2 linked regions of the Salinigranum rubrum genome follow. The main gene of each other region encodes a partner of the protein of the gene in region 2 in a complex. Links are inferred from orthologs where the notes say so. Each region holds a gene or a part of one and is shown on either strand. Other genes may lie near its edges.

Evidence for each region. The genes of interacting proteins can lie anywhere in the genome.
Region 1: the proteins of pcn (region 2) and rnhB are in contact, whole or in part, in a crystal structure (PDB 3P83), measured with the Archaeoglobus fulgidus proteins. The link is inferred for Salinigranum rubrum from one-to-one orthologs. Residues at the interface, in WP_010877842.1 of Archaeoglobus fulgidus: Val39, Ala42, Asn43, Val44, Ala45, Met46, Leu125, Asp168, Ser194, Asn218, Tyr219, Pro220, Ile237, Leu238, Ala239, Pro240, Arg241, Ile242, Glu243, Ser244; in WP_010878125.1 of Archaeoglobus fulgidus: Ala74, Ile178, Ala179, Ile183, Arg190, Ser195, Asn196, Leu197, Arg198, Gln199, Lys200, Thr201, Leu202, Asp203, Phe205.

The regions. Positions count from the first base shown.
Region 1 is NZ_CP026309.1:91,489-96,784, forward strand. Bases 1,452-4,265 are described here. They hold rnhB (ribonuclease HII), read right to left. Parts: upstream 3,277-4,265; coding sequence 2,626-3,276; downstream 1,452-2,625. Other genes in these bases: C2R22_RS00485 (winged helix-turn-helix transcriptional regulator), read right to left, coding at 1,452-1,609; C2R22_RS27645 (DUF7511 domain-containing protein), read left to right, coding at 1,973-2,065; C2R22_RS00495 (tRNA pseudouridine(54/55) synthase Pus10), read right to left, coding at 3,344-4,265. Also shown: C2R22_RS00475 (DHH family phosphoesterase), read right to left, coding at 1-228; C2R22_RS00480 (universal stress protein), read right to left, coding at 286-723; more of C2R22_RS00485, read right to left, coding at 809-1,451; more of C2R22_RS00495, read right to left, coding at 4,266-4,684; C2R22_RS00500 (DUF4112 domain-containing protein), read right to left, coding at 4,772-5,296. UniProt on the Methanocaldococcus jannaschii protein: Endonuclease that specifically degrades the RNA of RNA-DNA hybrids.
Region 2 is NZ_CP026309.1:3,929,235-3,934,440, reverse strand. The notes cover bases 1,180-3,903. They hold pcn (proliferating cell nuclear antigen (pcna)), read right to left. Parts: upstream 3,058-3,903; coding sequence 2,302-3,057; downstream 1,180-2,301. Other genes in these bases: C2R22_RS19355 (ABC transporter ATP-binding protein), read left to right, coding at 3,507-3,903; C2R22_RS19365 (UPF0175 family protein), read right to left, coding at 1,921-2,142; C2R22_RS19370 (hypothetical protein), read right to left, coding at 1,373-1,924; C2R22_RS19375 (histidine kinase N-terminal 7TM domain-containing protein), read left to right, coding at 1,180-1,356. Outside these bases: more of C2R22_RS19375, read left to right, coding at 1-1,179; more of C2R22_RS19355, read left to right, coding at 3,904-4,442; C2R22_RS19350 (ABC transporter permease), read left to right, coding at 4,435-5,206.

The DNA of each region.
Region 1 (5,296 bases), 3.8 Mb from region 2 along the record:
GGCGACGTCGAGTGCGGCGTCGCGCACCTTCCGAATGAGGGCCACCGAGCCGAGTCCGTCGGCGTCGCTGTCGGCCACGATGACGGCTTCGGCGCCCTCGCACGCCTCGCGGACCCGTTCCTCCGCGTACTCCTCGTCCAGCGAGTCCGGGTAGAAGAAGCCCTTTCCGGGCAGGCGGGACTTCCGTGACAGCGAGAGCGCGTCGTCGTCGATGAGGCTGTCGTCCATACCGCGTTCTGTCGTCGGTTCGGGAAAAGGGTGCCCTTCCGTTCCCGACCTCGGCCCTCAGAGCGTCTCGTCCGCCGCGAGCTGTCGCACCGTGAGCACCGGCATCGGACACGTCCGGACGATGCGCTCGGCGACGCTTCCGAGGAGGAACCGGTTCTCGCCGTGTCGTCCCCGGGTGCCCATCGCGACGAGGTCGGCGTCGTGGGCCTCGGCGTACTCGCGGATTTCGGTCGCCGGTCTCCCGACTCTGACCGACGTCGTCACGTCGAGGTCCGTCGACGCCACGACGTCGGTCAGGGCCTCCTCGGCCTGGTCCTTCAGCGCCCGTTCCATCTCGTCTTGGAGGCGTTCGGGCGACGACTCGATCTCGTCGGTGTCGACGATGGAGATGGTGTGGACTTCCGCCTCGAAGCGCCGGGCGAGGTCGAGTGCCACGTCGACGGCTCGCTGGACGCTCTCGGAACCGTCGGTGGCGATGACGATGGTCTCGAACATCCTTGTCCGGGGGTTCCGCTGGCGACGACATAAATCCCGCGTGGACCCGTCCGCCCCCGAGTCCGATGCGTCCCCAGGGCGAGAATCAGTCGAGAAACGCTCGCGTCTCGGGACTGAGTCGGACGAAGACCGCCCGCCCGTCGTACTCGCGGGTGAGTACGCCGGCCGCGACTAACCGGTCGACGTGGCTGCTCACGGTGCTCGTCGCGAGCCCGAGTTCCGAGCCGAGGTCGGTCGTTCCCACCGGCTGGAGTCGTTCGACCGCCCGGACGACGCGCTCCGTCGACTGGGTCGCGAGCGCGGCCGCCGGTGCGGTCGCCCTGTCGTCGACGGGTGTCGGGTACACCCGGTGGTGACCCAGTACCGACCGCGATTCGACGAGACCGGCCCGGTCGAGAATCCGCACGTGGTACCGGAGCGTGGACCGGTCGACGCCGCTCGCCCGGACGAGGTCAGCGATGCTCCTGCCCGGGACCTCCACCACGTGCCGGTAGACGTGCGCCCGCACCTCGTTGTCGAGCGCATCCCCGTTCGCGCGCCGTTCGTACCCGACGACGAACGCGATTCCGGGGGCACGCCGGGGGAGGTCGAGGTGGCTCACTAGCCGCTGGCCGTCGTCGAGTGCCGACGGGACCTCCTCGGCCACTTCGTCGAGGCCGACCGAGTCGAGGCCCGTCACGGCCACGGCGACGCATCCGTCCTCGTCCGTGGGTTCGAGCGCGCTTTCCCCCGTCGGCGCCGCGGACGCTGCGGACGCCGGCATCGCCGTCAGGACGACGACGAGAAACACCAGCGCGGCGAACCCCACGGTCCGACCCGCTCCGTGGGTGAACGCCGCGCTGTCGGAACGCACAGCCGAAGCCAGTTTCTCGGTCTGAACGAGCATCGTCGTCTCCCACGTGTATACCAGGGGTACAAGAACGTTCTAGAAGTGTTCTGACGGAGCGAACCGGCCGGTAGGAGGTGTGTAACCACGGAGCACGACCCCCGTACCGGTTCTCACCCGCTGGGGAAGTCACCGCCTACTTATGCCCGATGTCCACGTTCTCCGAACTGTACCGGCTTCAGACCGTTCACCGCTCCCAACCATGTCCGAACTCCCACTCCGCCGCGACGCCGACCAGTCGTCGACCGACAGCGACGTCCTCACCCCACCGACTACTCGGCGCGCGGCGCGTCGCTCTTCGACGACGGCGCCGAGTACGCGGCCGTCGTCGTCCCCGCCGCCGACCGTCCGGACGAGTGCACCATCTTCCCGCTCGGCGTAAGCGAGGCGGAACTCGTCACGACGTGGATTTCGGCCGGGGAAGGCTCGTTCGTCGCGCTCGACGAGATGCGGTGAGTCGAGTCACGCTCCGTTCTCGTTTGTATCGGTTCTCGGTTTCTCGCTTCTCGCGTTATTCGGTGGCCGGAAACCCGTGTCGGCGTGTCGCTCGAACGAGACAGCGACCGGTTGCGTGAGGCGGAACAGCGACCACGCAGGACACGGGGGCGGTGAGACCGGAGCCTCGCACCCCATCCCGTCCGACCGGGACGGAGCACGGCCGGGACCCTCGCACGCCGCCCGCTCGCTTCCATCGCCGGCGCTGCGCGTCGGCTTTCAGCGGAACCGAAGGGTCCGCCCGGTTCACTCGCCTCCGCGCGTCGACCACGAGGGCGGGGCGGTGGCGCGTGACGTCACGCGGTCCCTCCGCGTGACTCACGTGCGAGGGACGAGCGACGGAGCGAGCGGACGCGAGCGAGAGAGCGAATCGGCTGGGGTGGCTGTGGCTTCACCGCCCTGGCGACCGCGCGTCACCCGTTGCTCACAGGCCTCTCGACGATGTGCTCACAGGCCTCTTGACGATGTGCTCGCACGACTCCTGACGACGTGCTCACGACCGACGCGCGGTACGCGCTTTCTCAGAAGTCATCCAGTGCGGACTGCTCGGCCGCGCGCAACACGTCGTCGCACGTCTTCCACGACGCCCGCGCACACGCCGGAAGCCGTCCGTGCTCGCGGACGTACTCCCGCAGGAAGGTCCGCGTCGTCGGGTCGCTCGGGTAGCCGCTCCCGACGTCGCCGTACTCGGCTCTCAACTCCTCGACCCGCCTGTCCCGTTCGACCTTCGCGACGATGCTCGCCGCCGCGACAATCGGGTAGGTCCCGTCCGCACCGTGTTCGGCGCGGACGTCGACGCTCACGCCGCGTTCGTCCGCTCCCCCGGCGACGCGACGCGCGAAGCGCGACTCGCTCACGTCGCCCGCGTCGGCGTACACCGGGTCGCCGTCGCGTGCCACCGCCGCGACGGCCTCGACGTGGGCCGCGACGGTCAGCCCGTTCATGTCCGTCTCCGGCGCGTCGATGCGGGCGGTGGAGACGACGCCGACTCCGACCGCGTCGGTGGCGGCTCGAATCTCGGCGGCGAGTTCCGCTCTCCTCTCCGGCGTGAGCCGCTTCGAGTCGTCGACCGCCGCGGGGAGGTCGTCGGGGTCGACACGGACCGCCGCGGCGACCATCGGTCCCAACACCGGCCCCTTCCCGGCCTCGTCGCTCCCGACGTGGGTTGGCATGCGCGGTGATTCGCGCGCCTCGAAAAACCGTTGTCGGTACTGCCGGGCTATCGGGGTCGGTTTCCGCCTACTCGTCCGTCTCGGCGACGGCTTCGGGTTCGGCCTCGTCCGCGTCCGTCCTCCGCTCGTCCCTGAAGTACGCCTCGTCCTCGAACGCCTCGCTCTCGCCGTAGACGCCGACGACGTCGAGCGCCGTCACCTCCGCGCCGACGCCGAGGAGGCCGGCCAGACTCGGCTCCGTCCGGCCGTCGTCGCCCGAGACGAGTTCCTTGATGTACAGTCCCCCCTGCCCGTGGAACTCGACGGTCGCGTGCGTCTCGTCCTCCCACTCGCCGGCGGCCTCGTACACCTCCCGGGTCCGGGTGAGGTTCGCCCGCCGGTGGTCGACGCGCTGTGGCGTGTACTGCTCGATGATCGCGCCTTCGAGGTCCGAGAGCGCCGCTCTCAGCGCGTCTTGGGAGATAGAAGAATCGAACTCGACCTCCGCGCGGTAGCGCTTCGAGGCGTCCAGTTCCTTCACCCGCTCGACCATCTCGTACGTCGCCAGCCGTAGCCCCTCGACCTCCACTCGACCCTCGGCGTGGTCGTTCACCACGCGTTCGAGGGGCTCGACGTTCACCGTCCGCCGCTTCGGCTCGCGCACCTCGACGACGAACGGGCGGCCCGTCCCGAGCATCCGCGCGTCGACGTCCTCGCGCCCGGCACCGTGGAACGTCGCCTCGCTCCCCTCCATCGCCTCCCGAATCGGCGGCGCGACGAGTCCCTCGACGCTCGCCTGGTACAGATAGCCTGTGCCGTCACACTGTGGACACTCCCGGCTCTCGCCGAGGACGCCCCGGCCGTCACACCGGCCGCAGGGCCACTCGGTCTGGGGGATGTCCCGTTCGAGCTTCCGGTAGCGCCCGTAGACGAACGCCGAGTTGACCGTCGCCTCTACTCGACCCTCTTCGATGTCGAGGAGGAACTGGACGTCGGGCCGACCGAACTCGACCTCGGTCTCGGTGAGCCGTCCGACCCGCTTGCCGACCTCGCGGTTGAACTCGGACTTGAAGAGTTCGCCGGCGTCGGCGGCGAGGCCGGCTTCCTCCCTGAGAAGTAGCTCGTTCTCCTCGACGAGCGGTGGGGTGCGCGTCCCGACCTGATACGTCTCGAACTCGACGCCCTCCACGGCGTTCACAGCGCGCTCGGCCCACGCGTCGAACCGCGCGCACTCGCCCTCGCAGACCCAACACTCCTCGGTAACGGGCTCGAACGGCTCGTCGTCCGCGAGGGCGGCGGCGACACGGAGCGACCGCCCGCGCTCGGCGTTCGTCAGCCCGAAGCTCCGGTCGGCGAAGACCCGGCCGAGACAGGCGTCACAGACCGGCCCCGCCCCGTCGAGCGCCCGGGCGTCGTCGAGAACACTCATACCCGAAGGTGTGTGGGGGGAAGTAACTGTCTTGCGTTGCCTGTCTCGGCGTCTCACACCCCAGCACGTCCGTCGCCCGTCTCGACGTCACACGACGCCGACCCGCACCAGCGCCCACCACGCCGCGACGCCGACGCCGACCCCCACGAGGACGAGAAGCAGCGTCAACAGCGCGGTGACGACGACGACGTACCGACGGTCCAGGCTCGCTCCCTCTGGCTCGTCGAGTCGCGTCGCTGCGAGCCGAACGTTCCGCGTGTTCGCCTTCCACACCGCGTCGAAGACGTCGCCCACGAGGGGCAGTGACCCGAACACCGCGTCGACGACGAGCACGAGGAGCATCCGCGCGAGCGTCGCCCGCGGGACGCCGAGCGCGGCCGCCCGGGCGACGATGTACGCCGACGCGGCGCTCGTGGGGACGTCGCCGACGCCCGGAACCAACCCGACGAGCGGGTCGAGACCGATTCGGTAGCTCGTCCCGGGAACGCGGAACAGGTCGTCGAGGTAGTAGCTCAACCGTCCGAGCGCGAGTAGCTCCGCTCGCTCGTCGTCGTCCGCGCCCTCGACTTCGACTCCGGTGCCGACGCCGACGTCCGCGTCCGTCCCGCCGCC
Region 2 (5,206 bases):
CTCCCCGCACTGCGGCCGCTCATCTGGACGAACTACCGCGTCACGCCCACGCTCGGCGCGGCGACGGTCTCGTACGACCCGACGCTCTGGCACTACGCCCACGCCGCTTACGGCTACGTCCTCGTCGGCGCGGGGATGGCGCTCCTCGTCGACGCGCTCGCCTCACACACCAGGCTGTACCGCAGACAGACGCTCGCGCTCGTCGTCGGTTCCCTCTTTCCGACGGTCGCACACGTCAAGCGCACCTTCCAGTTCGGCCCGCTCGTCGCCGTCGACTTCACGCCGATGGCGCTTTCGGTGACGGGGCTCACGTTCGGCTACGCGCTGTTCCGTTTCGACCTGTTCGACCTCGTCCCCGCGACCAGTTACCGCGGTCGTCGGGGGGCCATCGACGACCTCGGCGTCGGCGTGGTCATCGTCGCGAACGACGACCGCGTCGTCGAACTCAACGAGGAGGCGAAACGGCTGTTCGGCGGCACCGACGCCGCCGTCGGCGACCCCCTCGCGGCGTTCCTCCCCTCCGACGTCGACGCGGAGATGCGTACGGGCGACGGCGGGACGTTCGACCTCGATGTCGACGGACACCGACGCACGCTCGAGGCCGTCCCCTCCACCATCGACGACCCCCGCGGAAGCCCGGTCGGTCGGACCATCGTCCTCAACGACATCACCGAGCGCGAGGCCCGCCGCCAGCGGCTCGACGTGTTCAATCGAGTCCTCAGACACAACCTCCGAAACGAGATGACTGTCGTCTTGGGCTACGCCGAACTGCTCGCCGAGTCGCTCTCCGACGAGGAAGCGCGCTACGCCCGGACGATTCACGAGCGCTCGACGGCGCTCGCGGACCTCGGCGAGAAGGCTCGCGGCTTCGAGGAGATGCTCGACTCCGCCGACGTCACGACGTCGGTCGCCCTCGACGACGTCGTCGCGGAAGTCGTCACGGACGTCGTCGACGACGCCCCTGACGCGGACCCAGATGTGAGCCTGGACGTGCCCTCCGAACTGACCGTCGAGACCAACGAACAGGTCCTCACAACCGTCCTCTCCGCCGTCGTCGACAACGCCGTCACACACAACGACGGTCCCTCTCCCTCGGTCTCGGTGACGGCTCGGACGGCGACCACCGACGGCGGCGACGGCGACAGTCGCGTGGACGACGTCGTCATCGAGGTCGAGGACGACGGGCCGGGCATCCCTGACGACGAACTCGGGGTCGTCACCGAGGGGGAGGAGACGCCGCTCACGCACGGCAGCGGGCTCGGCCTGTGGCTCGTTCAGTGGGGGTGCCGCTGGCTGGGTCCCGACCCCGAATTCGAGGTGACCGAGAACGGAACGACGGTCCGGTTCCGGCTCTGAGACCGGGGCGTTCTCGTCAGTCCGTGTCGTCCGTTGTGAGTTCACGGACGGAGTCGACGGGAACCGAGACGCCCGCGTCACGCCACGTCGCGAGCGCTCCGTCGGCCGCTTCGACCGAGAGCACGCCTCGCTCGACGGCGCGGGCGACGAGGCCGACGGACCCCGTCGTCGGGACGCCGTAGGTGGCGGCGACCGCTCGGACGTCCCGGTCGTCCGTCGCCAGGGGGACGCCGGCGGCCCACGCCTGGTACAGAACCGACGCCTCGCTCCGCGAGAGCCGGTCCAAGAACTCGGGCTTGCGTTGCCGGACGAGCGACCCCGCCACGGTGATGTCGCCGGTCGACGACTCGTCGAGCGGATCCGAGAGACCGGCGAGCGCCCGCGTGAGGGGTTCGAACCCCGCCACGACGCCCGCGTCGAGTTCGGCGCGAACCGCGTAGGAGGTGCGGGGGTTGTCGACCGTCTCGGGAACGACCCCGACGAGGTCGGCGACTGCGAGGTTCGCGAGGACCGTCGCGTCGAGGTAGAGCCGGTCGTACGACGCTCGTGACTCGCTGTCGGCGGTCATCTGACCGCGCGAGCGACGTCGAGTTCTCCCCGCGCCGTCCCCGTCGCTTCGCTCCCGAGTCGGAGTTCGACGCTCGACGCCCGGAGCGTCTCGGCCAACTCGAACCGCGAACAGTTCGCTCGCTCCGCCGCCTGCCCGAGCGTCAACTCGCCGAGGGCGTACTGGCCGACGGCCGCGACGAGCCGCTCGTCCGTCTCGTTCGGACCCGAGTCTGTCATTCTCGGAGACGTACTCGGTCGCTCAGTATGAAAGTACGGTTCGACTCCGGCGCCGACGCTCGCGTCCGGACGGGAGCGGGCGCGCGTCGGAGAATCAGCGCGTTCGGTTCGGGAGGCCACGGCCGCTTCCGGTCGCCACGCCTTCGGGTGAACGCCCGCTCAGTTGCTCTGGATGCGCGGTGCGAGCATGTACGTGACCTGCCCCTGCCCCTCGGCGATACTGTAGTGGAGTTTGACCGGGAACTCCTCGCCGAGGTCGACCGTCACCTCGGCGTCTTTCGGAATCGCCTTGTTCATGTCTTTGAGGTAGTCGAGCGAGAACAGCGAGTTCGCCGGGCCCGCAGAGAGCGAAATGAGGTCGGCCTTCGTGAGCGTGAGGTCGACGTCGTCGGTGTCGCCCTCGGCTTCGATGTGGAACGTCTCCTCCTCCTCGTCGACGCGCAGCGAGATGTGGTCCGAGACCATGTCGGCGGCCTTGATACCGCGGTCGAGCTGGGCGCCTTCGAGGACGATGCTGGCGGGGAGGTCGAGGTCGGGAATGTCCGGCTCCTTCCGAATCGAATCGGGGTCGATGAGCGCCAGCGTGTACGACAGTTGCGAGTCCGCCGTGTCGATCTGGATGTGGAGTTTGCGGGTCTCCTCGTTGAGTTCGAGGTGGACGAGGTCGTCGGCGTTCGCCATCTTCGCGATCTCTTCGAGTCGGTTGAGGTTGACGCCGATGACCCCACCGTCGGCCTCGTACGACTCGAACGCGGCCGCCTCCAGGGTGAGGTCGACCATCCCGACGTTCGCGGGGTCCACGGCGGTGATCGAGAGGTCGTCTTCGTTCAACCGGATCTTGCACTCCTCGACGAGGACGCTCACTGAGTCGAGCGCGTCGCGGAGCGTCGCGGCGCTCACGATGGCGTTGAACATGTACCCGCAGGTAGGACAGCAGTCTTAAAAATACTCCTGATTCGGCGTCTCTCGTGCGTGCCGTGTCCGTGACGCCGACCATCCCACTCGGATCGAGCCCTCGCTCACGTCTCCCCGGTTATCGTACATGTTCAGAGAATACCAAAATATATTACAGATAATTTGAAGTGATACGCCTCCGAACAGTCGGTGTCCTGTGGCGTGCAGGACGCCCCGGATGGCTTCGATTTCATCCCCCCTCCCCGGATGAAGACCCACCGGGTCTCCCCTTTCCTTCCTGTGCTCGGAGGAAACGTATCGATATGCGTATACTACTGTTTCCCTGGTAGACGCACCGTCGCCGAGCGGGCGTCCCGGTCTCACCCCGCCTTTATGTGTGAGGCCGTTGCTCTTAGGACCGTTCGTACGAGCGGTTCGGGACGGACACAGCGGCACGAACTCCCAGAGAGATGACGGCTATCGAGGTATCAGGGTTGAGCAAATCGTACGACGGGGTCCTCGCTAACGACGACCTGACGTTCACCGTCGAGACGGGGGAAGTGTTCGGCTACCTCGGCCCGAACGGGGCGGGCAAGAGTACGACCATCCGGACGCTCCTCGGGTTCCAGTCGCCCACTGCGGGCTCTGCGACCGTGCTCGGCCACGACGTTCGAGAGCCGAGAGAGCTCCGCCGAGCGAAAGCACACATCGGCTACCTCCCCGGCGAACCCGCCTTCGACGGCAGCGTCACCGGCGAGGAGTTCCTCGACTATCAGGCGGCACTGAAGGGTGACAGCCGACGCGACGAACTCCTCGACCTGTTCACGCCGCCGCTGGAGAAACGGATCCGGGAGTACTCGACGGGGAACAAGCAGATGCTCGGCATCGTCCAGGCGTTCATGCACGACCCCGACCTGCTCATCATGGACGAACCGACGTCGGGACTGGACCCGCTCAAACAGGCGGCGTTCAACCGGTTCGTCCGTGACGAGCGCGACGCGGGCAAGACGGTGTTCTTCTCCTCGCACATCCTCGGCGAGGTCAGACGCGTCTGTGACCGCGTCGGCATCATCCGCGACGGGCGACTCGTCACCGTCGAGGACGTCGACACCCTGCTGGAGCGCGGCGGCAAGCGCGTCCACCTTCACACCGCGGAGCCACTCGACGAGCGCGACTTGGCGCTCGACGGCGTCGTCTCCTTCGAACAGGTCGACCGCGAGGTGCGGTTCACGTTCGCGGGTGACTACAACGACCTTCTGGCCGCGCTGAGCGACCACGTCGTCGTCGACCTCGAAATCGAAGAGCCGCCCATCGAAGAGGTGTTCATGCACTTTTACGGTGAGACGGACGCTGAGTCGGAAGGGTCGACACCGTCCGACGAACCCGGAGGCCCCCGCGATGTTTGAGACGATGCGGTACGAGTCGCGGCGACGCGTCAAGGGGACGGCCGCGCTCACGGTGCTCCTGGCGGCGTTCATCGGCCTCGTCATCTACATCTACCCCTCGTTCGCCGAGTCGACGGCCGAGATAGACGCGCTCCTCGAAAGCCTCCCCCAGGCCTTCCGCGAGGGCTTCGGGGCCGCGTCGTACGCGACCATCGAGGGGTTCCTGTCGGCGGAGGTGTACCAGTTCCTCTGGGTGCTCCTTCTGGGGCTGTACTTCACGTACGCCGGCGGCGGCCTCCTCGCGACCGACATCGAGACCGGGCGGCTCTACATGGTGCTCGCGACGCCCGTCTCGCGGACGCGACTGGCGCTGGAGAAGTTCCTCTCGCTCGTCGTCCCGCTCGTCACCCTCAACACGGTGATTCCGCTGTTCGTCTTCGGTGCCTCCATCGCCATCGGCTACGTCGTCGACCCGTGGCACCTGTTCTTGGTCCACGTGCTGTCGGTTCCGTACCTGCTGGTCTGTTCGGGTATCGGGCTCGTGCTGTCGGCCGTCGTCGACCGCGGCGACGTCGCCCAGCGGAGCGGCATCGCCCTCGTGTTCTTGCTGTTCATGCTCGACTCGGTCACCGTCGAGACCGACTTCGAGTGGCTCGGTACCGTGAGTCCGACCCGGTACTTCGACCCCACAGAAATCCTCTTAGAGGAGACGCTCGACCTCGAAGGGACGCTCCTGTTGCTCCTCGTCGCCGCCGTCCTCCTCGTGGTCGGACTGGCGCTCTTCC